Linked DNA regions of Geomonas sp. RF6. The protein of the gene in region 1 interacts with the protein of each later gene in a pairwise test. Links are inferred from orthologs where the notes say so. Each region holds a gene or a part of one and is shown in the gene's direction. Other genes may lie near its edges. The genes, in order: ndk, ung and LPW11_RS12705.

The links.
Region 2: the proteins of ndk (region 1) and ung interact in binary tests that used the Escherichia coli proteins (3 or more experiments, as listed by UniProt). The link is inferred for Geomonas sp. RF6 from one-to-one orthologs.
Region 3: the proteins of ndk (region 1) and LPW11_RS12705 interact in binary tests that used the Escherichia coli proteins (3 or more experiments, as listed by UniProt). The link is inferred for Geomonas sp. RF6 from one-to-one orthologs.

The regions. Positions count from the first base shown.
Region 1 is NZ_CP087999.1:818,906-829,650, reverse strand. Bases 3,243-5,988 are described here. They hold ndk (nucleoside-diphosphate kinase), read left to right. Parts: upstream 3,243-4,281; coding sequence 4,282-4,695; downstream 4,696-5,988. Other genes in these bases: mtnP (S-methyl-5'-thioadenosine phosphorylase), read left to right, coding at 5,948-5,988; rlmN (23S rRNA (adenine(2503)-C(2))-methyltransferase RlmN), read left to right, coding at 4,766-5,836; LPW11_RS03555 (hypothetical protein), read left to right, coding at 3,937-4,131; amrA (AmmeMemoRadiSam system protein A), read right to left, coding at 3,243-3,425. Outside these bases: LPW11_RS03570 (M24 family metallopeptidase), read left to right, coding at 1-1,177; LPW11_RS03565 (citrate (Si)-synthase), read left to right, coding at 1,351-2,673; more of amrA, read right to left, coding at 2,877-3,242; more of mtnP, read left to right, coding at 5,989-6,823; LPW11_RS03535 (PfkB family carbohydrate kinase), read left to right, coding at 6,904-7,821; LPW11_RS03530 (tetratricopeptide repeat protein), read left to right, coding at 7,882-8,643; LPW11_RS03525 (helix-turn-helix domain-containing protein), read left to right, coding at 8,651-9,481; LPW11_RS03520 (GAF domain-containing protein), read left to right, coding at 9,495-10,232; LPW11_RS03515 (response regulator), read left to right, coding at 10,303-10,683; LPW11_RS03510 (universal stress protein), read left to right, coding at 10,708-10,745. UniProt on the Escherichia coli protein: Major role in the synthesis of nucleoside triphosphates other than ATP. The ATP gamma phosphate is transferred to the NDP beta phosphate via a ping-pong mechanism, using a phosphorylated active-site intermediate.
Region 2 is NZ_CP087999.1:2,936,396-2,945,715, forward strand. The notes cover bases 420-3,213. They hold ung (uracil-DNA glycosylase), read left to right. Parts: upstream 420-1,365; coding sequence 1,366-2,061; downstream 2,062-3,213. Other genes in these bases: LPW11_RS12755 (HD domain-containing phosphohydrolase), read right to left, coding at 2,058-3,213. Also shown: more of LPW11_RS12755, read right to left, coding at 3,214-4,106; LPW11_RS12760 (pilus assembly protein PilZ), read right to left, coding at 4,143-6,224; LPW11_RS12765 (ABC transporter substrate-binding protein), read right to left, coding at 6,607-8,202; LPW11_RS12770 (hypothetical protein), read right to left, coding at 8,270-9,320. UniProt on the Escherichia coli protein: Excises uracil residues from the DNA which can arise as a result of misincorporation of dUMP residues by DNA polymerase or due to deamination of cytosine.
Region 3 is NZ_CP087999.1:2,925,594-2,929,893, forward strand. What follows is about bases 930-3,812. They hold LPW11_RS12705 (5-formyltetrahydrofolate cyclo-ligase), read left to right. Parts: upstream 930-2,032; coding sequence 2,033-2,593; downstream 2,594-3,812. Other genes in these bases: ftsY (signal recognition particle-docking protein FtsY), read left to right, coding at 930-1,195; LPW11_RS12695 (hypothetical protein), read left to right, coding at 1,264-1,428; LPW11_RS12700 (cell division protein ZapA), read left to right, coding at 1,425-1,712; rny (ribonuclease Y), read left to right, coding at 2,608-3,812. In the rest of the region: more of ftsY, read left to right, coding at 1-929; more of rny, read left to right, coding at 3,813-4,197. UniProt on the Escherichia coli protein: Involved in the removal of 5-formyltetrahydrofolate.

The DNA.
Region 1 (10,745 bases):
GAAGACCGAACTGGAGGGACGCTGCCGAAAAGTCCAGGCGATGATGGCGGACGCAGGGCTCGATGCCCTCATCGTGCTGCAGAACGCGGACCTCTTCTACTTCACCGGCACCATCCAGTGCGGCACCCTCTATATACCCGTGGCAGGGGAGCCTCTTTACCTCGTCCGCCGCGATCTGGTGCGTGCCCGCGCTGAAAGCGCCCTCTCCGCCGTCCTCCCGGGAAACTCCATGCGGGATCTCCCCCCGCTGCTGAACGACTACGGGCTCCCCCATCCAAAGCGGATCGGGATGGAGCTCGACGTCGTCCCCGTCAACTTCTTCCAGAAGTACGCGACCCTCTTCAAAGACGCAGTCATCAGCGACGCCTCCGACATCATCCGCCGTGCGAGGATGATAAAGAGCGGCTACGAGATCGACCTTTTGAGGGAAGGGGGGCGCCAGTGCGACGTCGTGTACCGTCGCGCGGCGGAAGTGATACGAGAGGGGATCAGCGAGCTGGAGCTGGCGGCGGAGCTTGAGCGGGCCGCTCGCCTGGAGGGGCACCAGGGTTACCTGAGGATGCGCGGCTTCAACGCCGAGATATTTATGGACCAGGTCCTCTCCGGATCAGAGAGCGCTACGCCGTCCTTCTCTAATACCCCTCTCGGGGGCGCGGGGCTCAACCCCTCCTTCGGGCAGGGCGCCACGAGAAAGATGCTGGTTCGCAACGAACAGGTGCTGGTGGACTTCGGTGCCTGCTGCGACGGCTACATCGTCGATCAGACGCGCGTCTTTGGCATCGGGAGCGTCCCCCCCAGGATCGCCGCGGCGTACGCGGATATGCTGAAGGTCCAGGAGCTGATGCTGCGGCTCGTGGCGCAGCGGGAGAGTTGCGGAGACGTCTACGACGCCTGCCTCTCGTTGGCGGCAGAGCTGGGCTACGCCGACAGCTTCATGGGGCTGAAAACATCCCAGGTGTCCTTCATCGGGCACGGCGTCGGGATCGAGCTGGACGAGTACCCCTTCATCGCGGCGGGGATGCACAAGATGACTTTCGAGCCGGGGATGGTGTTCGCCTTCGAGCCGAAGGCAGTCTTTGCCGAACATGGTGCGGTCGGTATTGAAAACACCTTCCTGGTGACGGAAAACGGGGTGGAGCGCCTCACCTATTCGAGCGAGGAGTTGGTCCTCCTCTAGGCGGAATATTTCTGCAACATTCCGTTTGCATTCGGTGCATTATCAGGGTATACATGTGGCATCATTTTGTATACAGTATACGAAAAGGTAAGGCGGAGTAACGAGAACGCACGAGGCATTACAGTACGGCAGTCCCGAGGCCGCAGTGCTCCCGCAGGGGAAAGGAGATTTGTATGGCAAGATTGAAAGAGAGATTGTTGGAGAAGATCCAGGCCCATCGCCCCCGCCTCGCCAAGCTCGTTAAGGAAAGCGGCAACGTCGTCATCGACAAGGTGGACATCGGCCAGTGCGTCGGCGGGGCGAGGGATGTCAGGTGCCTGCTCACCGATATCTCCTCCCTTGACCCGCAGGAGGGGATCCGCTTCCGCGGCAAGACGATTTCGGAAACCTTTGCGGACCTTCCGAAGGCGCCGGGCTCGGAGTACCCGACCGTGGAGGCGTTCTGGTATTTCCTCCTCACCGGCGACATGCCGACCGAGTCGGACGTGGAGGAGGTCCTCTATGACTTCAAGGGGCGCGCCAACGTCCCGTACTACGTGTACGACGTGATCCGCTCGCTGCCGCGGGGCACCCACCCGATGGTGATGCTCTCTTCCGCCGTTCTCTCCATGCAGCGGGACTCGAAGTTCTCGCGCTTCTACAACTCCGGGAAGTTCAACAAGATGGACGCCTGGGGGCCGATGTACGAGGACTGCTGTGACCTGGTGGCCCGCCTGCCGGAGATCGCCGCCTTCATCTACCGCTATAACTATAAGAATGCGGACATCATCACCCCGAACCCGGAGCTCGACCTCGGTGGGAACTTCGCGCACATGATGGGGGTGGGGAAGCCGTACGACGACGTGTCCCGCATGTACTTCATCATCCACTCCGACCACGAATCGGGGAACGTCTCCGCCCATGCGACGCACCTCGTCGCCTCGGCACTCTCCGATATCTTCTATGCCTACTCCGCGGGCTTGAACGGCCTCGCCGGGCCGCTGCACGGTCTGGCGAACCAGGAGGTGCTCGGCTGGATCCTGCGCTTCCAGAGGCAGCTTGGGGAAGGGGTGGAGCCGACGAAGGAGAACGTGACGAAGGCGCTGTGGGATACGCTGAACGCAGGGCAGGTCATACCGGGATACGGCCACGCCGTCCTGCGCCGCACCGACCCGCGCTACACGGCCCAGCGCGATTTCTCCCTGAAGCACCTCCCGGAGGATCCGCTCTTCAAGCTCGTGTCGATGATCTACGAGGTAGCGCCCGGTGTCCTCACCGAGCACGGCAAGACAAGGAACCCGTGGCCGAACGTCGATGCCCAGTCCGGCGTCATCCAGTGGCACTACGGCGTGAAGGAGTGGGATTTCTACACGGTCCTCTTCGGTGTCGGCCGCTCGCTCGGGTGCTGCGCCAACATCATCTGGGACAGGGCGCTTGGCTACCCGCTGGAGAGGCCGAAGTCGGTCACCACGGACATGCTGGAGCAGTGGGCGGCGGAGGGTGGCCGCAAGTTCTAGAGGTATTGAATAGAGGAAGACGGGAAGGGGAGCTCTTGGGGCTCCCCTTTTTTCGTGGCTGCGTTTCCCGCGGGAGGCGCCAGTTGTAGATGCTCCCTCTGAGGTGCCGGAAACGCTTCGCTTATTCCGGCCTACATTAAGGCTACAAAAAAAGGGGGTGCGGCGGCACCCCCTTCCTCAAAATCACACTCCCGAAATAATCGTCACTTTTCCCCGAACACTTTTGCGGTGAAGACGTAGACGTCGCTCCCTTCCTTCCAGTCGTCCTTCTTCAGCCCCGCTTTCAGCGCGGTCTGGCTGAGGAACGTTTCGCGGTCCCAGCCGTGGTCTGTGGCGACCTGGGGGAGGAGGACGCCGCGCGAGAAGTTCTTTTCCAGGTACAAGCCATGTACCCCTACCTGTACCTCTTCCACCGAGGCGACCTTCGTGAGGGGGGAGAGGACGGAAATCTCCAGGTCGAACGAGATGAGGTCCTCTTCCTTCATGGGGTAAAAGCGCGGGTCCCTGGTGGCTGCCGAGACCGCCATCTCCTGGACCAGCTTGTACAGCGGCTTGTCGCTGGTGAAGTTGCCGATACAGCCGCGCAGCGCCCCTTCCTTCTTTATGGTCACGAAGCAGCCGGCGCATTCGGTGAGGGGGTGTGCCGTCACCTCTCGCACGGGAACCTCACCGGTTCTGACATAGCTGGTTATTGCCTCTCTGGCCAGTTCCAGAAGTAGTCTCTTCTCTTCGGTGTTCAGCATCTCGTTCACAGCCTCCCCCCTTGGTCGCAGAAGTGCTAATAAAAATAATCTATTTGTATCCGGTTTACAAGAGTTAACCTTTGTCCCGGCTTTTCATAAGAAGTAATTGAGAACGCTGAGGAAGTAACGGCAATAGAGAACGCCGCGACTCTGCAACGCCATGAGTCACGCTCCATGAAGCATACGAAATCATTGTTTGTCGGGACGTTGCACTCCATTAGTGACTTGTTATGCTAGGACGAGAGGGGGAGGGAAATCCGTCTCCGCAGCGCCGCTCTGGACGTGGCTCTGCGACTGGTGCCGCTTTGGGGTGTCATGACTTTCTTTCGAAGGATCGGCTACTTGCCTCTTTTTCGGAGTCGAACGGGAAGTTTATTCTAAGAGAAAGAAATCTTTTCCCCGTTTAAAAAGTATTGACATTTACCCGAATGCTAGTATATTCGCCCTTTGTGTTGCCAGTAAAAACCATGCGCTTCGCGCAGTAATGGTAAATCTCAAAAGAAAAGAGGTGATATCGTCAATGAAAAAACTGATCTCTCTCGCACTTTGCCTCACTCTGGCTCTCGCCTTTGCTGCTGGCTGCAAGAAGAAGGAAGAGGCTCCGGCTCCTGCTGCTGAGCAGGCTGCTCCGGCTGCTCCGGCTGCTCCGGCCCAGGCTCCGATGTCCTCCGCTAAGGCTCCGGCTGCTCCGGCTGCTCCGGCTGAGCACAAGTAATTCGGAAACGGGTGCACCTGTTTCACGAAAAAGCCCACGGCTACCTGCTGTGGGCTTTTTTCATGTCCGCCGCTCCCCAATCGCCTTGACAAGCGCCGCGGCGCGGTGCTATGTATGGCGGTCATTCTAAATAAAGTCCTGGAGGAAGAAATGGAAAGAACATTCGCAATCATAAAGCCTGACGCAGTTGAGAGAAACGTCACCGGTAAGGTGATCGAGATGATAGAGAACGCCGGCTTCGGCATCGTGGGGATGAAGAAGATCCGCCTCACCAGGGCACAGGCGGAAGGTTTCTACTACGTGCACAAGGAGCGCCCCTTCTTCAACGACCTGTGCACCTTCATGGTACGCAACCCGGTCATCGTCATGGTGCTGGAGAAGGAGAACGCGATCCTGGCATGGCGCGGCCTCATGGGCGCCACCAACCCGGCGAACGCCGACGCGGGGACGATCAGGAAAGAGCTCGGCGTGAGCATCGAGGAGAACACGGTGCACGGCTCCGACTCCCCGGAGTCCGCTGCCTACGAGATCCCCTACTTCTTCAGCGCGCTGGAACTGGTGTAATATAGATTCACAACAGATGAGGTAAAAAAAGCCCTTCGCTTTAGAAGGGCTTTTTTATATGCTAACGGGCATGGAAAAAGTCGATCTCAAGAATTTCACGCTGCAGGGGCTGGAAAAGTACATTGCCGGAGTCGGCAAGGAGCGCTTCCGGGCCAAGCAGATCTTCAAGTGGCTCTACCAGCTGGACGCCCTCTCCTTTGCGGAGATGACGAACATCTCCAAGGAGTTCAGGAACTCCCTCGCGGAGACGGCCACCATCTCGAACCTCGTGCCGGAGGTGGTGGAGTCCTCCGCGGACGGCACCAGCAAGTACCTCTTTCGCCTGGCCGACGGAAACGCGGTGGAGGCGGTCCTCATCCCGGACGAAGGTCGCAACACCCTGTGCATCTCCAGCCAGGTGGGGTGCGCCATGGGGTGCGCCTTTTGCCTCACCGGGACCTTCGGGATCATCCGGGACCTCACCACGGCTGAGATCGTGAACCAGGTCTGCGCGGTGAAGAGGGATCACCCGGTGCGCAATATCGTCTTCATGGGGATGGGTGAGCCGCTGGCGAACCTCTCCGCAGTCGTCCCCGCGGTGCAGATCCTCACCGATCCGGACGGCTTCCAGTTTTCCAACCGCAAGGTCACCGTCTCTACCTCCGGGCTCGTCCCGGAGATGGCGGAGCTCGGCAGGTCGGTGGTGGTGAACCTCGCGGTCTCCCTGAACGCCACGACGGACGAGGTGCGAGACCGGATCATGCCGGTGAACCGGCGCTATCCGCTGAAGGAGCTCCTCGCGGCTTGCAAGGAGTTTCCGCTCCCGTCGAGGCGCTGGATCACGGTGGAGTACGTCATGATCCGCGACCTGAACGACTCGCTGGAGGACGCGAAGCGCCTGGTGCGCCACATCTCCAACTTCCCCTCGAAGGTGAACCTGATTCCCTTCAACGAGCACGGCAGCTGCGATTTCCGCACCCCGACCCAGGAGACGATAGACCGCTTCCACAAGTACCTCCTCGACAAGCACGTGACGGTCATCACCCGCTCCAGCCGCGGCGGCGACATCTCTGCCGCCTGCGGGCAGCTGAAGGGGAAGCTCGACGAGGAGCGCGGGCGGAGAGCGGCGGCAGCGGCGGAGAGCGCCGAGGCGGCGGCCTAGGATTCATCTCCTGCGGGCTCGGAGTTCGAGCGGACGCAGCAGGGATCACCACTTCATCGCGCAGGGCAGAAAAGCTACTATATTTATTTACTATGCAATACAGGAGGGATTATGGCGGAAGAAGTGATCGGCGTTATCGGCGGCAGCGGGCTGTACGAGATGGAGGGGATGACTGACATCGCCCACGTCACGGTGGACACCCCTTTCGGCAGGCCCTCTGACGATTTCATCACCGGAAAGCTCGACGGCATCCCGGTGGTCTTCCTGCCGCGTCACGGCAAGGGGCACCGCTTCATGCCGAGCGAGGTGAACTACCGCGCCAACATCTACGGCATGAAGAAGCTCGGCGTCACCCGCATCATCTCCGTCTCCGCCGTGGGGAGCCTCCGCGAGGAGATCGTCCCCGGCCACATCGTCATCCCCGACCAGTTCATCGACCGCACGAAAGGTATCCGCAGGGACACCTTCTTCGGCGGCGGGGTCGTCGCCCACGTCGCCTTCGCCGATCCGGTCTGCGCCGACCTCTCCGCGGATCTCTATGCCGCCGCCACCGAAGTCGGCGCCACCGTGCACCGCGGCGGCACCTACCTCTGCATGGAAGGCCCCGCCTTCTCCACTCGAGCCGAAAGCCACATGTACCGCTCCTTCGGCGCCTCCATCATCGGGATGACCAACCTCACCGAGGCAAAGCTCGCCCGCGAGGCGGAGCTCTGCTACGGCGTCATCGCCCTCTCCACCGACTACGACTGCTGGCACGACAGCCACGAAGACGTCTCCGTGGAGGCGGTCGTCGCCATCATCAAGTCCAATGTGGCGACGGCGAAGTCCATCATTCGTGCCGCGGTGCACCGGATCGGCGGGGAGCGGAGGTGCCCCTGCGCCTCCGCGCTGCAGTACGCCATCATCAGCGAGGTCCGGGGCGACAGCTCCGTCATCCCGGTGGAGACGCGCGAGGCGCTCGACCTTATCATCGGCAAATATCTCTGAGGCTGCACCTACTGCGGCGCCCCTCTCGCCTGTCCCCCGACGGCTCCGGGGCGCCGACTACATCTGATCCTGGAGGCGTTATGAGCATACTCGTTGTCGGTTCGGTGGCCCTTGATTCGGTGGAGACCCCGTTCGGGAAGAGGGAGCGGGTCCTTGGCGGCTCCGCCACCTACTTCGCCACCTCCGCGAGCTTTTTCACCGACGTGAACCTGGTGGCGGTGGTAGGGGAGGACTTCCCGCAGGAGCACGTCGATTTCCTGCGCTCCCGCGACATCGACCTCACCGGCCTCTCCCGCGTCCCCGGGGAGACCTTCCACTGGAAGGGGTACTACGGCTACGACTTGAACGAGGCGCAGACCCTGGAGACGCACCTGAACGTCTTCCAGCACTTCAAGCCCCGGATCCCCCCCCAGTACGCCGACGCGGAGTACCTCATCCTCGCCAATATCGACCCCGAGTTGCAGCTCGAGGTGCTGAAGCAGGTAAAAAGGCCAAAGCTCGTCGCCTGCGACACCATGAACTTCTGGATCTCCTCCAAACCGGAGGCGTTGAAAGAGGTCATCAGCCGCGTCGACATCTTCATCATCAATGAGTCGGAGGCGCGCCAGCTCTCGGGGGAGGTAAACCTGGTGCGGGCGGCGCGCGCCATCCTCGCCATGGGGGTGAAGAACCTGGTGGTGAAGCGCGGCGAGTACGGCGTCCTCATGTTCAACGGCAGCTCCCTCTTTGCGGCACCCGCCTACCCGCTGGAGGAGGTCTTCGACCCCACCGGCGCCGGGGACACCTTCGCCGGGGGCTTCATGGGGTACCTCGCCAACATCGGGGACACCTCGGAGGAGGCGATCCGCCAGGCGATCATCTTCGGGAGCGTCATGGCCTCCTTCAACGTGGAAGCCTTCAGTCTCGACCGTCTGAGGACTCTCACCTACCCCGACATCGAGGCGCGCTACCGCGACTTCAAGCGCATGACCCACTTCGAAGAGGTGGGGGGGCTGTAAGGGCAGGTTCATTGACAACCTAAAGTTCATCTGTTAATTATCCCCAGTAGAGGTTCCGGCATGATAGGCGTTTTCCCGACCCGTTTTCTCTGCATTTTCATTGTTGCAGCACCGCTGGCGCTCGGCGGCTGCGCCCTCAACGAGGCCGCCAAAAACAAGGCTGCCTACCACCTTCAGATGGGTCAGTCCTACCTTGCCGAGAACAACATCACCGGCGCGCTGGTGGAGCTTTCCGAGGCGGAGAAGATAACACCAAAGGACCCGGAGCTCCTGAATCTCCTAGGTCTCACCTACTTCCGGAAGGGTCGCTACGAGCTTGCCGAGGAGAAGTACCTGAAGGCGATCGAGAAGCGTCCGGCCTACTCGGAGGCGCGCAACAACCTCGGGGTGAACTACCTGGAGATGAAGCGGTGGAACGACGCGGCGGCGCAGTTCAAGCTCGTGCTCGAGGACATCTTCTACCGCGACACCGACAATGCCAGCATAAACCTGGGGCTCGCCTACCTCGGGAGCGGCGAGTACCAGCAGGCGCTCCCGATCCTCAGGGGGGTGATCGCCAGGAACCCGGCGGACGCGAGGGCGCGGCTGCAGCTCGGGCGCGTCTACTTCGCCATGGACCGCACCGAGGCGGCGATAGCGGAGTACAAAAAGGCCCTGGAGCTGAACCGCTCCTACGCCAACGCATATTATTATCTGGCTCTGGCGCAGGTGAAGATGAAGGACACCGGCGCTGCCAGGAGCGCCTTCAGGGAAGTGATCCGCATAGCACCTGATTCCGAGATCGGACAGCTCTCCAGGGAATACCTGGACCTGCTGAAGTGAGGGGAGCGTGCCTGAGGCAGAAGCAGGAAATGGAGGGGGGGTAGGGGAGCTCCTGCGCAGCACGCGCGAGGCGCGCGGCGTGACGCTGGAGGAGGCGACCCGCACCACCAAGATAAGCAGGACCTACCTCACCGCCATCGAGGAGGGGCGCTTCGAAAAGCTCCCGAACCCGGCGTACATAAAGGGCTTCTTAAGGCTATACGCGGGGTTTCTCGGCCTTTCCGGCGACGAGGTGGTGGCGCGCTACGAGGCGACCCTCCCACCGGCGGAAGCGCACCCCGAGGAGGCGGACCACCCGCACCTCCAGGTCGTGGAGCGGGTCCGCTTCGGCGGGCACGGCAGGTGGGCGGTCCCTGCGCTTCTTCTGTGCCTCGTCATTCTCGCCGCCATATTCCTGACCGAAGGACAGGAGCGGATGGAGCGGCCGGCTCCCCCGCAGCAGCCGGCTCCCCCACCGCCCCCGGCGCCCGCCGCGGCTCCCCCCCCGCAGCCCGTTCTCCAGCCGGTCTCCTCGGCGCAGCAGGCGCCGCCGGGCCCGCTCCCCGCGACGGCGGGTGGCGACAGCGGCCAGGGGGCGGCCCCCCCGGTGAAGGGGGTCATGCTGAGGCTTCGCTTCAACCGCGACAGCTGGCTCACCATCACCATCGACGACAGCATCACGCAGCGCTACGACCTGAAGGCGGGAGACATCGTGGAGTGGAAGGGGGAGCGGCAGTTCTCCCTCGATCTCGGGGACGGAGGCGCTGTGGAGGCGGAGTTCAACGGCAGGCCGCTGAAGCCCCTCGGCGAGCCGGGTAGGCAGGTGCACGTGGAGCTCAAGGGGGAAGGACAGCAATAACGGGAGGCAACTCATGCGACTGGCTGCGCGCTGCAGGAAGTGCGGGAAGGTGATGAGGAGCGAGAGGGTGGACGCCTACCGGGTGAAGATGAGCTGCACCTGCGGCTTCTCCGATTTTCGCAGCGTCACGGAGCGGGTGAAGACGGTGAACCCCTTCTACCACCGCGGGAGCTACACCCCGTTCCTTGAGAGCGAAAAGGGGAAGACGGTCCTCACCATGCAGAAGGCGAACCGGGAGCACATGGAGATCATCTCGCTGGAGGAGATCAGCATGCTCGTCTCCTCCGACTACGACCTCCCCGAGGTGCTGCAGCTCGTGGCGCAAAAGATCGCGCAGCAGCTCAGGGTGAGTGTCTGCTCCATCTACCTCATGGAGGACGGCTCCGATGAGCTGGTACTTGCCGCCACGCACGGCTATGATCCCGCCTTCGTCGGAAAGATCAGGATCAGGGTAGGGGAGGGGATCACCGGGATGGTGGCGAAGCAGCGGGAGCACATAGCACTGAACCGCGCCTCGCAGGACGCCCGCTACAAGAACTTCCCGGAGCTGCAGGAGGAGCGCTACAACGCGATGCTCTCCTATCCGGTCACCGACAAGCAGGAACTCTTCGGGGTGATCAACGTAAACAGCACCGCCATGAAGACCTTTTCGCAGGACGAGATGTACTTCGTCTCCATCATCGCGAACCTGATCCTCTCCGCCGTGAAGCTCAGGAAGAGGGTCGCCGCGGCGGAAAAGGGCGTGGCTTGACAGCAGATACCCCCATGCTAGAATGACCGAGTTATTGACCGCAGGTTACAACTGGAAGCAGGAGTCGAGATTGGCAAAACAGCCGAAGAGGATACTGGTGGTGGATGATGAGGAGAACGCGCGCATCGGGCTGTCGCGCCTCCTTTCCAAGGAGGGGTTCCAGGTCGACAGCGTCGCCAACGGCTTCGAGGCGCTGAACTACCTGCGCGAGCAGGAGGTGAACCTCATCGTCACCGACATCAACATGCCCGAGATGAACGGCATCACCTTCCTCAAGGAGCTGAACCGGAGCTACCCGAAGAGCAACGTCATCATGATCACCGCCTACGGCGGCGTGGAGTCGTACATCGAGGCGATGAACCTCGGGGCCTTCGAGTACATCAACAAGCCGGTAAAGATCGACGAGCTGAAGTCGATCCTCAAGAAGATCTTCAAGGAGACGAGTCACTGATATGATGTTGTGAAGGGGGGCTTCATGGTCATGTTCGAAAGGATTCTCTTCGCCACCGATTT
Region 2 (9,320 bases), 2.1 Mb from region 1 along the record:
GGGTAAGTTCCGACCTGCACGAATGGCGTAACGATTTCCGCGCTGTCTCAACCAGTGGCTCAGCGAAATTGAATTCTCGGTGAAGATGCCGAGTACCCGCGGTAAGACGGAAAGACCCCGTGCACCTTTACTACAGTTTGACAGTGACATTCGAATTAGCTTGTGTAGGATAGGTGGGAGGCTGTGAATCCGGGACGCCAGTTTCGGTGGAGCCATCCTTGAAATACCACCCTGGTTGGTTTGGGTGTCTAACCCAGGTCCGTCATCCGGATCGGGGACACTGTCTGATGGGTAGTTTGACTGGGGCGGTCGCCTCCCAAAGAGTAACGGAGGCGCGCGAAGGTTCCCTCAGGCTGATTGGAAACCAGCCGTAGAGTGTAAAGGCATAAGGGAGCTTGACTGCGAGACCCACAAGTCGAGCAGGTACGAAAGTAGGTCTTAGTGATCCGGCGGTTCTGTATGGAAGGGCCGTCGCTCAACGGATAAAAGGTACGCCGGGGATAACAGGCTGATCTCCCCCAAGAGTTCACATCGACGGGGAGGTTTGGCACCTCGATGTCGGCTCATCGCATCCTGGGGCTGAAGTAGGTCCCAAGGGTTTGGCTGTTCGCCAATTAAAGCGGTACGCGAGCTGGGTTTAAAACGTCGTGAGACAGTTTGGTCCCTATCTACCGTGGGCGTAGGATACTTGAGAAGAGTTGACCTTAGTACGAGAGGACCGGGTTGAACGTACCTCTGGTGTGCCAGTTGTTCCGCCAGGAGCAGTCGCTGGGTAGCTATGTACGGAAAGGATAACCGCTGAAAGCATCTAAGCGGGAAGCCTCCTTCAAGATTAGGTATCCCCGGGAGCAATCCCCTGAAGGCCCGTTGTAGACCACAACGTTGATAGGCCGGGTGTGTAAGTACAGTAATGTACTCAGCTTACCGGTACTAATCGGCCGTGAGGCTTGACCATAAAAAATTATTGAAGGGGGGTGGACCTCCACCCCCCGATTATATGCTGCGACTGCCGACAGATCAGAAGACTATGCGATTGGAGAAACGATGTGCTTGAGGCAATAAACCTGAAGCGAAAAGTTTCTCTGTGGCAATGCCGAGAGGGTCACACCCGTTCCCATCCCGAACACGGAAGTTAAGCCTCTCTGGGCCGATGGTACTGCACGGGAAGCTGTGTGGGAGAGTAGGTCGCCGCAGGGAATTTAATTGAAAAGCCCCACCCCGAAAGAGGTGGGGCTTTTCTGCGTCTGGGGCTTCATGGCTGGCGCTGGCGCGAATCGACGGACGTTGTGGACGTTGTGGACGTTGTGGAGTATAAGAGGCAGTGGCGTCCCGGCGCTGACTGACTGTAGCACGGAGGGTGCGGTAATGGCTGATGCGGAAGGGGCGGTCCGGTTGGAGGAAGGGTGGAAGCGGCATCTCATCTCTGAATTCGAGAAGCCTTACATGCTCGAGCTGAAGGATTTTCTGCGACGCGAGCTCTCCTCCCGCAAAAGGATCTATCCGAAAGGAAACGAGTACTTCAACGCCTTCAATACCACTCCTTTCGATGCCGTGAAGGTCGTCATCCTCGGGCAGGATCCGTACCACGGGCCGAACCAGGCACATGGGCTCTGCTTCTCGGTGCCGCCGGGCACCCCCTCGCCCCCTTCTCTGGTGAATATCTTCAAGGAGATCCAGTCTGACCTCACCATACCTCCGGCGCACTTCCCTCATGGAAATTTGAAGCGGTGGGCCGAACAGGGGGTGCTCCTTCTAAACAGTGTCCTGACAGTTGAGGATGGGCGCGCTGCGTCGCACCAGGGGAAGGGGTGGGAGACCTTTACCGATCGTGCCATCAGTGCTTTGAATGATCAGCGCGAGCACCTCGTCTTCATGCTGTGGGGAGCCTACGCCCACCGCAAAGGGGAAGTCATCGACCAGAAGAGGCACCTTGTTCTCAAGGCTCCTCATCCTTCACCGCTCTCTGCCCACCGCGGCTTTCTCGGCTGCAGGCACTTTTCCAAGGCGGCGGCCTATCTCGCCCAACATGGGGTGCAGCCGATCGATTGGCGTCTCGGCTAGGTGTTGGAGGTGCGGGTATCTGCTGTGGCGGGGTCTGTGGGAGTCGTAACGGCGGGTTGCGGCAAGGCCTCCCAAATTTCCGGAGTCGGCGGCGGCCGGCGAAGCTGCGCTTCGGGGAGCACGTACTGGTCGAAGAAGTCCTCCGGGTAGGTCCGCACGTAATACGCCCTCAGTGCCTCCACCAGCCGTTCCTCGAGATGATATCCACACGCCCCGTAGAGGACTGAGAACGCCTCCGCAACGGGCATTGGATCGCGGTAGTGCCTCTTCGCGGTGATCGCCTCGAAGTAATCGGCTACTGCGATAATGCGCGCTCCGAGCGGTATGTCGCTTCCTTTCATCCCGCACGGATAACCGCTGCCGTCGAGTTTCTCGTGATGGGCACCCGCAACTGCAGGTACATCCCTGTACGGTCCCTCGAAATTGATCTTCGCCAGAATCTCCTTCGTCTTCAGCGAGTGGGCCTTTACCACTTCGTATTCTTCCTGCGTCAGCTTCCCCTTCTTTTTCAGTATCGTGTCCGGCACCCCTATCTTGCCGTAATCGTGCAGCAGCGCCGCGACCCGGATCACCTCGCAAAATTCCGGCTGCAGCTCCAGCTCGCGGCAGATCCCGAGGGAGTATTCCGTCACTTTCTCCGAGTGCCCCGCGGTGAGCGGGTCGCGGGCGTCGATACTCGCTGCGAGCGCATGGAGGATGGAGCTGAAGACGCGAACGCGGGAATCGGTGAGCTCCGCATTCCTGATGCTGATCCCCACGACCGAAGCAATTCCCATGAGCAGCCCGATGTCGCTCTCGACCAGCGCCTGCTTCGTCGTGACGTTGTCCACCGCCACGATCCCCATCGATTTCCTCTCGCAGATGATGGGGCAGCAGATGAAGGAAACCGCCCCCATTTTTCGGGCGAAGGCGAGGCTCCGGTTGGACAGGGAGTCCTTTATGTCCTCGACGTCGTTGATGAGGAAGGGCCTCTGTTCACGGTAGGCGCGCAGAAACATCCCTTTCGAGCGGGGACGGTCCAGATGGTAGGGGAATTTCTTGTACAGGGCGATGTGCTCGTCTGAGTAGCCATACCCTCCATGGAACACGAGGCGCGTTCCCTCCTTGTTGGCAAGGAAGATCACCCCGCGGTCGTACTTGAGCCGCTTCTGCATGACACGGAGGACGTCGGCCAGGATGTCGTCTGCATTCGAGTACGACCCGAGCCCCTGGGCGACGTCGTTTGTGAGGAGCGCGTTGTTGTAGTTTATATTTATCTGCTCCAGAAGGCTGTCCTTCGTGGCCATGGTGTTGCTGAGGCTGGAGAAGAGCCCGCGGAGTTCGCTCCTTTGGGCAGCTATGGTAATGAGCAGGGCAAGTATGAGGGAGCCGGTGAGGGATCTCTCCAGCATTCCCCAGTTATGTCCCAGGACGATTGTAACGTTAAGGAGTATGAGAAGGGGGGTGAGGATGTTGTGCACCCGCTTCAGGACGTCGGGGAGGGTGTTCTCCCAGGTGATGACATAGCGGCACACCTTCCCGCCGTTGAAGACGCATTCGGGGTGGGAGACTGTCGGCATCTTGCTGGAAAACATGAGGACGATCGCCTCGAAGAACCCCGCCCTGTTCTCACACTGGAACGGTCGCTCCAGCCCCTCCACCAGCGGGGTCACCACGACCTCCACCTGGGTGGAGGAAACCGCCTTTGCCTCATACATCGCTGACCTGGTGAAGTTGGAGGCGGTCTTTGTGGTCATCTGGAAGGTATGGGAGATACCGATGAAGCCGAGGATGTACTGCCGCATGACACCGAGCGCATCGACGGACGCGCAATAGCGTCCCGCCTCCCGCGCGATGTGCGGGTTGCTGGTCATCTGGATCAGCTTTTCCTGGAAACGGTTCACCTGGTCTTGAGTGAACCAGTGCCCCTGATCCGCGACCTCGTACTCCTTCATCCCTGCATACGCCAGCAGTTCGCCGATGTTCACAAACGGGTACCTCTTCTTCACCAGCTTGAGGTACGAGTCCGTGATCCTGCTGTTGTAGAGGGGAGCATGCACATCCATGGTCATTTCCCTGTGACCCGTGCGTCCTGGCGGACGTCAGGCCTCCGGAAGTGCGGGAGTTTCCCGCATCTCCGAATCCTCCGTCTTCCTGCCTCCACCCGCAAAGAGCGACTCCGTGAATTCGAAGTACTCCTCGAGGTAACGCAGATCGAGGATCCACAGCGCGTACGTCTTCTCCACCGGCAGCCTGCCGTTCTCCGCATAGCTGTACGGATAGGTCAGGACCGGCATCTCGCCGTCGTAGTGTGCTGCCACCTCCCCGAGTGCCGCCTGCATGACCTCTGCGGGAATCGACTCGTCGAGGACGATGAGGGTCGCGCAGTTGGTGAGGTCCGCCATGTTGAAGCCGGCATCGGTGGCGTGCGCCATGATTATCGCCTTCACACTCCCTTCATGATGCAGGGAGTAGAGGTGCTTCTCCTTGCGGAATCCGAGCTTCTGGTACTCCTTGTCCAGCGAGTCTGGCATCTCGTCCTCGCTGCGGAGGTCGAAGGCGTCCATCATGAGCCCCCCGGAGGTGAAGCCGTAGAAACTCCCGAGCTCCCTGAGATCGAAGGGGCAGGTTCTTTTCAGCTGCCATGGCTCCGGGAGAGCCTCCTTTACGGGGGGCGCAATGAAGTGGGAGAAGGCGAACCTGTCCAGCGAGCAGCGCTTCTGGTCGTTCAGGTGGCGCGCCACGCCGCCGAAGACGCGGTTGGGGAATTTGTTTTCCGGGCGGAAGTAGCAGTACACGTAGTTCAGGTGGGCGAAGTAGAAGTTACGCAGCACGTCCACATACTGCCCGATCTGGTGCAGCACGGCCATCCCCGCCTTCAAGGAGACGGTCTTGCGAGCCGCGTGGTGGTGGATCATCCAGGAGTTTTCATAGAAGCGCACCATCGCCACGTGCCCCAGGATGACCCCCTTGTCCTGGTAGGTGAAGTGCCGTGCGATGTGCGGGTTGTGGCCGTACAGCCTGTGGTAGATCTTCTTGATCGCTCCCTTGTTCGCCTGGAAGTGGGCGTACTTTTCGGGGTAGATGAAGCCGGTCTCGAAGAAGAAGTCCCACAGCGCGTCCATGTCCACGGTGCTGCAGACGTAGGAATTCTCGTTGCTCGCCTGGTGCAGGATGGAGAGAAGCTTCACGTGCTCGTGGATGTCCATGTCCATGATCACGAGGTCGCAGCTCGCCACCCCTTCATCGTCCCCCTCCGTCCTCCTCACCGTGCGGGACACCACCTGGACCCGGCAGGTGAAGTTGAGGGCGTGCCCGAAATTGAGCCGCGCCGTCGGTATGATCATCCCGGTCATCAGGACCGAATTTTCCTCCGTTTCCTGCACTGTCAGGGCCCACCCCGTGAGGGAGGTAACCTTCAGGTTCACGGTCTTCCCGATGAGGGGGTGCTCGAAGATGATGCTCGGGGAGGGGATAAGCTGCTGCGCCGCCCTCAGGTAGCGCTCGGCATTGAACCTGCGCACCGCCCCTTCCTGGCAGCTCAGCACGAAAGCTCCCTGCTTCTCCTTGAAGCTTTCCCTGGTGATGTCGCAGGGGCCGGAGTAGAGAATCTGCTTCCCGAGGTAAAGGTGGAGGTTGACCGGCGACCTGGGGCTGATCCACTTGAAGGTCTGCGGCGTCGCGACGCTACCCTCCACCCGCAGCGATACGGGAGTGAAGTCCGCCAGTGTCCCCTGGAAGAGCGCGCCGTCCTGGGTGAGCTGCACACCTATGCCGGAGCTGGGGTGCCTCCTGATCCGTCTCATCCTGAACTCCCGCCCCTTCATGGGGAGGAGTACGCTCAGCCCCTCCTCGTCGATGTTCAGGAGCTTCGGCGCCACCATGAGAAACTTCTTCCCGTCGTTCATCAGGAGATACTTGAAGCTGTAAGAGGAAAGGACCTGCTGGAGCCCCGGCCTGCGGATCCAGCTGCAGTCCAGGCGTTCCCCCGCGCAAGGGAGAGGCTTCACCGGCAGGGTGATCGTGTTGTCGTACTTGTTGTGCTTGAGGTGGACCTCTATGCTTTCATCCTGGAAATTGAGGTAATTGAGCTTGTTCACCAGGTACGACTTGTTGACGCTCCTGCTGCCGCTGCTCTCACTCTCGGCCTCGGGAATCGGGATTGCCTCACAAGGAAACATCATGTCACACCTCCAGCAGCCTCTGTCTTGGTAGTTGGGAAGTCTTCTGGTACGGCAGTAACTGTGTCACTGTGAAACGGGGCGGCGCGCCCCCGAAAATGTGTATCGGCGGGTGGCCAGGGGGAGTCCATTCTGGGCTGGGCAAACGTTAAAATTATGGCATTTTAATGCGGCTGCGCAAGCAATTTGTACGCCCCGGGTGTAGATGGCCCCGAGGGAAGGGGCGAAATGGTGAAAAGGGGTGGAAATCCCGCCACGTTGAGTGCTTCCCCCCGTGGGACGGCCGGGTGCCGAAGCCTTCATTGCATCGCCCTTTCTTCCCTTCGCCTTCCGGAAAGTTAGTAATTTCGTCACGAGGCGGTGAAAATTTCGACGCAGCGGGAGGTCAGCGGCGGGGCTGGCCTTTCCCACTCTGCAGCCACGCCTCGGATACCCGCACCACCCCGTGCTCGGCTCCGGAAATGCCCCGGATCGATCCCCTGGAGATGAGATGAAACCGTCTGGTACCGGCGTAGAGGTACATGACGTCTTCATTGATGAGGCTGGCGATCCGGCACAGCGCATTTTGTCTGATGCTGCCGTCGGTCGTCTGCTGGATCTTCAGCAGCTCATCCATGGCGGCATTGCTGTACCGGCTGAAGTTGAGCTTGCCCTCCGATTGAAGGGTGACGTTGAAGTATGGCCCCATGTCGTCCAGGTCCATCAGGCGCCACCCCGAGAGTTGATAGTTGCCGCGCATGACCCGCTGCACCAGCTCTCCCTCGGGGAGGTGCGTGACGGTGACGGTAACGCCGATACCGTTAAAAAGCTGCTGCACGAGCTTTCCCGCCGCACGTCCCCGCGGTGTATCCGACTCCAGAAGCTCCAGCGCAACCGGCGAGCCGTATGCGGTGAGGAGTTCCCGGGCCTTGGGGAGGTCGTGGTTGCGGTAGCTGACATCGGCGCAGGAGAGTGTGCCGCCGAAGGGGTCGCGGGCGACAGGGGCGGGGCCCCCCGACATGCTCTTCACGTAGGTCTCCTGATCCCACGCGTAGGCGAGGGCGCGGCGCACACGGGAGTCGTCCAGAGGTGAAACTTTGGTATTGATGATCAGGGTGTACGGCCCCGTCGACTGTGCGCTGTACACCTTGAGGGTCGTGTCCCCCTTCGCCGTGGCCACTTCGCTCCCGACGTCGCTGAGGACGATGTCGCTTCTTCCTTCCGTCAGTGCGGCGAGACGGGCGCTGGCATCGGCGATGGGCCGAAAGATCACCTTGTCGAGATACGGTCTCCCCTTGCGCCAGTAGTTCCGATTTTGCAGCACCACAAGGCGGTCGTTCGGCACCCACTCCTTGAAGACGAACGGTCCCGTCCCCACCGGAGCGCGGCTCTGTGTTTTGGCGCGTACAGCCTTGGGAGACGGTATGAAGGCACCCATCCACTGCGACTCGCTGAGCATCGCCCGCAACGGTGCCCACGGGTGCTTCAGGGTGAAGAGGACGGTGTAGTCGTCCCCCTTTGTGACGGAGTCGACAGGTTCCAGGTAGAGGGCGCCGGGGTAGCGTTTCGCGGGGTCGAGCATCCGCTGCCAGTGCTGAACCACTGCATCCGCATTGAACGGGGTGCCGTCGTGGAAATAGACGCCGGTGCGCAGCTTGATTGACCAGGTCAGTTCGTCCTTGGAGACTGTGGCGGAGAGGGCAAGCTCCGGCACCAGGTTTCCCTCCGTGTCGGTGGAGAAGAGCCGCTCTTCCACGGCCATAACGACGCTGCGGTCCCCGAGCTGCAGGTACCCCGCATTGAGGGGGTCGAAGCCGCGAAACTCCCGGTCGACCGCGATGGTGAGAGTTCCGCCGTACTGCGGGGCCGCGCTTTCGACGGTGGAAGAAAGGAGCGTGATGAGCCCGCACAGCAAGGTGGCTACAGCGTGGATGCCTCTCGGGAAGATGACGCGTTTCAGCCGGCCTGATCTTTTTCCGGCGCAACTAGAGAATCGGCGCATGGGCACCTCCTGATCGGTCCCTGTCACTCGCGAGTAGAATTTTTTGAGGCGCCGAATCCCTTCGCCATCACTTCTTCTCTTCCTTCCCTTCAAAGAGGACCTCGAGCCGGAAGGTGACGGCATAGCTGGTGGGATAGGTGTCATCGTCCCGGCGGGGCCAGAACACCTCGGGCTCCACCTCGTAAAAGAGCCAGCTCCTCAGGAAGTTGCGGCGGTAGCGCGCAAAGATGCGATGGTTGCTTATGCCGTGTGCCTCGGAGGTATCTCCATAAACTCCGGCTGCGACGGTGACGGCGCTCTTGGGGGAGAGCCGGTGCAAAAGGGAGAGCTCGCTTCCCCATTCGAAGCCTCCGATCTCCTCCGAGGCAGTGCCGCTGGTGGCAAGGCGCAGCTGCGTCTCGGGGGAAAGGGAGCGCTCGATCGATACCTCTGTCGTCTCCCCGAGTCCGTCCGCGGTTTTCTCGAAGGCCGTTTCCGATACCCGGATCTGGGAGACGTCGCTCAGGCGGAAGCTGTGCTGGTACCTGGCCCTGACAAAGACCTGCAGGGGAAAGGAGAGGTCGAGACCGACACCCATGAAACACGTGGTAGCCAGCGAGTTTACAAGCTGGTAGCGCAGCTCCATGTTCACGATCCGGGCATTGGGGGTGGTGCGGTCGAAACCGGGATTCCCCGGATCCTCGGGGAGACGCGGCGCGAAAGCCTCCGAATCGTTTTCGCTGGCAAAGGTGAGGCGCAACTTCTCGTCGATTCGCGAAAGCCTCACGTCGGCACGCAGCGTCGAGCCGTAATGGAGATGCCCCCCCTCATCGAGGCGAACATCGTTGCGCCAGCGCAGCAGATAACCGGTCCGCTGCTCCTTCTTGTTATTCATTGTGCCAAAGAAGTCGTCGAACCTGATCGTCTGCTCCAGGATCGATGCCTGCAGTTTGTCATGGGTCTTTTCCGCGCTCCTGCCGAGTAGGAGGATCCCGTTGGTGATTGATCGGAAGAAGCTCGGCTCCACGATAGGTTCGGGAGGGGGAGGGGGAGCGGGTTCCGCCGGGACGACCGCCACCGGTGGTTCCGATTCGCCGGAGGCGGCCTGCCCCGCAGAGGGGAAAAGGGAGGCTGCCAGC
Region 3 (4,300 bases), 2.1 Mb from region 1 along the record:
GCTTTGGGGGCGGCTTGGCGGGAAGGCGCAGCAGTCGGAGTCGGAACAACCGGACGCGCCGGAAAGGACCGAGCCGGAGGTGCCTGTGAAGGAGACCGCTCCACCGCAGCCGCCGCAGGGAGCTCCCCCCGTGGCGCAGGAGGAACTCCTGCTGCCGGTGCAGGAACCGGAGGGAGGCGAGGCGGAGGAGCCGGCGAAGCGCGGCTTCTTCGAGCGCTTCGCGAAGTTCCCGCTCGGCAAGGAGACTCCCGAGGAGGAGGCGGTTGCGGAGCCTGTTGCGAAGCCCTCCCTATTCGACCGCCTGAAGCAGGGGCTGAGCCGGACCCACGAGAGCATCGTCGGGCGCGTTGATGCCCTCCTGCTCGGCAAGAAGCGGATCGACGCCGACACTCTCGAAGAGCTGGAGGAGATCCTCATAACCGCCGATATCGGCGTAAAGACGACGGTTGATCTCGTGCGCACACTCGAGCAGCGCATGAAGCGAAACGAGCTGCAGGACGGCGATGCGCTGAAAAAGGCATTGAAGGAGGAGATCCTCCTGCGCCTCCAGGAGCATGCCGCTCCCCTCGCCGTCACCGGCGCCACCCCCTTCGTCATTCTGGTGATCGGTGTGAACGGGGTCGGGAAGACCACTACCATCGGGAAGCTCGCCGCGAAGTACCAGGGTGAGGGGAAGAAGGTCCTTCTGGCCGCCGCCGACACCTTCCGCGCCGCCGCCGCCGAGCAGCTGGAGCTTTGGGCCCGGAGAGTCGGTGCGGATCTGGTGCGGCACAAGGAAGGGGCGGATCCTTCCGCCGTGGTTTTCGATGCCTGCAAGGCCGCGGTCGCGCGCGGCACGGACGTGCTCATCATCGACACAGCCGGACGCATGCACACGAAGGTGAACCTCATGGAGGAGATGAAGAAGATCCGCCGTGTCGTCAGCCGCGAGATCCCGGAGGCGCCGCACGAGACGCTTCTCGTCCTCGATGCGGGTACCGGGCAGAACGCGCTCTCCCAGGCGAAGCTCTTCAAGGAGGCGGCATTTGTCTCCGGCGTGGCGCTCACGAAGCTGGACGGCACCGCCAAGGGGGGGATCGTCGTCGCGGTGAGTCAGGAGTATTCCCTGCCGGTGCGCTTCATCGGAGTCGGGGAGAGCGTGGAGGACTTGCGCGAATTCGATCCGGTCGACTTCGTCGAGGCGCTTTTTCAATAATTCCTTGACTTTTGAAGGCGTCTTCGCCTACACTTTGACCGCAAAAATAGATGGCTGCGAGCGGTGTTATGCTGGATGAACTTGAGAAAAGGATCGTTTCCCTGCTGGATGCCGTGAAGGCGCTGCGCCGGGAAAATTCTCTCCTGGCAGAGGAGAACGAGCGGCTGAAAGCCGAGCGGGGCACCCTCACCGCCCGTATCGACGCCATCCTCAAAAGGTTGGAAGGCCTTTGACTTCGCTCACGACGCACAATATAAAGATCCTCGGGCGTGAGCTCCAGGTGAAAAGCACCGCCGCGGCGCAGCATGTCGCGGAGGTGGAGGCCCTTGTCAACGCGAAGCTGGCAGAGGCGGAAAAAGCTGTACCTAGCGGGGATACCCAACTCGTGGTTATTCTTGCGATGATGAATATTGCCGAGGCCTACCTGGCGGTACGGAAAGAGCATGAGGCGGGACAGAAAGCGCTGGAGCAGCGCGTCTCGCACCTCATGACCCTTCTGGACAGCCAGGCGGGGTGAGGTTTCAGGTCTCTTGCGGGAGATTCACCATATAGCGGCTGATAAGTCGGCTAGTAAAGTCTTGCCAGAACCGGCACGGCCTGTATTTTTCGCCGGTTTGCCCATAGGTAGCCTAAAGGCGCATGTTTCTTGTCCTGGGATCAAGGGGCTTCACATATAGAGTTCAATGGCGCTTCAATTGAACGCGGCCCTTTCTACCGATACTGTCAATTCTCTCCTGGTCGCAGTCCAGTCGCATCCCCCCGTTTGTCCACCTGTCTCCTCGGACGGCCTTTCGTCCGCACCTCCGCAGCAACGTCTCTACTTTTCAACGGTGAGTTATGCCGAAACGCAGTCTCAGATCAGGGGCTCTCGCCAGGCGTGGTGAGCTGACCCCGGCAGAGGTCGCTTCGTTAAGCGATGCCGTGCAGCGGCGCTTCCTTTCGTTGCCCGAGTTCGCCGCGGCAAGCACGGTGGCGCTCTACTCGCCGATCCGCAACGAGGTCGAGACCTCGCTCGTCGCCCGGGAGGCGCTTCGCCTCGGGAAGGAGCTCCTCTTTCCAGCCGTGGTCGGACCGGAGCTTGAGTTTCGGCGGGTGGCGGCTCTCTCCGACCTCGCCCGCGGTGCCTTCGGGATTCTGGAGCCGCAGGGGGAGCCGCGGCACCCTCTCACTGCCGACCTCATCGTTGTCCCCGGGGTCGCCTTCGACCTTTTCGGGCGGCGCATCGGGTACGGAAGGGGATTTTACGACAGGGCGCTGCACCGCATGGAAGGGAGCGGGCGCCTGGTCGGTTTCTGTTACGATTTTCAGCTGGTGGAAGAGATTGCCGGCGAACCGCACGACGTGATGATGGATCTCGTCGTCACCGAAGCAGCTGCGGTTCGCGTTAAAAAAATATAGTTGGGGAGGTACGAATGAGCACTTACATCATGATATCGATTATCCTCGTGCTGGTGGCTGGAGGTGCCGGCTACGCCGTCGGCAACATCCTGCGCAAGAGGCTTTCTGATTCTCTCGTTGCCAATGCCGAGGTTACGGCCGCAAAGGTCGTCGAGGACGCCAAGCGCGAGGCAGAGGTCATCACCAAGGAAGCCGCGGTCCAGGCCAAGGACGAGGTTTACCAGGCAAAGGCGGAGTTTGAGCGGGAGACCAAAGAGAAACGGCGGGACCTGCAGGCCCTCGAGAAGAGGCTGCAGCAAAAGGAAGAAAATCTCGACAAGAAGGCGGACGTACTCGATCAGCGCGACGCCGATTTTCTGAAGCGTGAGCAGTCGATGGGGCAGCGCGAGCAGGGGCTGACCGTAAAGCAGCAGGAGCTTGTTCAGAAGGAAGAGAATCTGGATGTCCTGGTGGCCGAGCAGCGCGCCCGCCTGGAGCAGATAAGCGGCATGACCTCCGCGGAGGCGAAGAAGGTCCTCATGGACGCCATGGAGGACGAGGCGAAGCTCGACGCCGCGAAGCGGATCAAGCTCATGGAGGAAGAGGCGAAGGAGACCGCTGACAAGAAGTCGAAGGAGATCCTGGCGCTCGCCATGCAGCGCTACGCCGGCGAGTACGTGGCCGAGCGTTCCGTCTCCGTCGTCGCGCTTCCTTCCGACGAGATGAAGGGGCGCATCATCGGGCGCGAAGGGCGCAACATCAGGGCGCTCGAGGCTGCCACCGGGATCGACCTCATCATCGACGACACCCCCGAGGCGGTCATCCTCTCCGGCTTCAACCCGGTGCGCCGCGAGGTGGCAAAGCTCTCCCTGCAGAAGCTTATCGCCGACGGCCGCATCCATCCGGGGCGCATCGAAGAGGTGGTGGCAAAGGCAGAGGAGGAGATCGAGCAGGCGATGAAGGAGGCTGGTGATCAGGCCGCCTTCGACCTCGGCGTGCACGGCATCCACCCGGAGATCCTGAAGCTCATCGGGCGACTGAAGTACCGCACCTCCTACAGCCAGAACGTGTACCAGCACTCCCTCGAGGTCGCCTTCCTCTGTGGCATCATGGCGGCCGAGCTCGGCATAAACGTGAAACAGGCGAAGCGTGCCGGTCTTCTGCACGACCTCGGAAAAGCGGTCGACCACGAGATCGAAGGGTCCCATGCAGTCATCGGTGCCGAGATCGCCAAGAAGTACGGCGAGAGCCCGAAGATCGTGCACGCCATCATGGCGCACCACGAGGACGAAAAGCCGGCGTCTGTTCTGGCGATCCTCGTGCAGGCAGCGGACGCACTCTCCGGCGCACGCCCCGGCGCGCGTCGAGAGATGATGGAGACGTACGTGAAGCGCCTCGACGACCTCGAGCGCATCGCCACCTCCTTCGACGGCGTCACCAATTCCTTCGCCATCCAGGCAGGGCGCGAGATCCGCGTCATGGTGGCGAGCGAGCAGGTCTCCGACGAGCGCGCTCTCTTCCTCGCCAAAGATATTGCAAAGAAGATCGAGAACGAGATGACCTACCCCGGGCAGATCAAGGTGAACGTCATCAGGGAAACCAGGGCGACCGAATATGCCCGTTAAGCTCCTCTTTGTCGGGGACATCGTGGGGAAACCCGGTAGAGAAGCGCTCTCCCGGGAACTGCACCGTATCGTCGACCGGCACATGATCGACCTCGTGATCGCC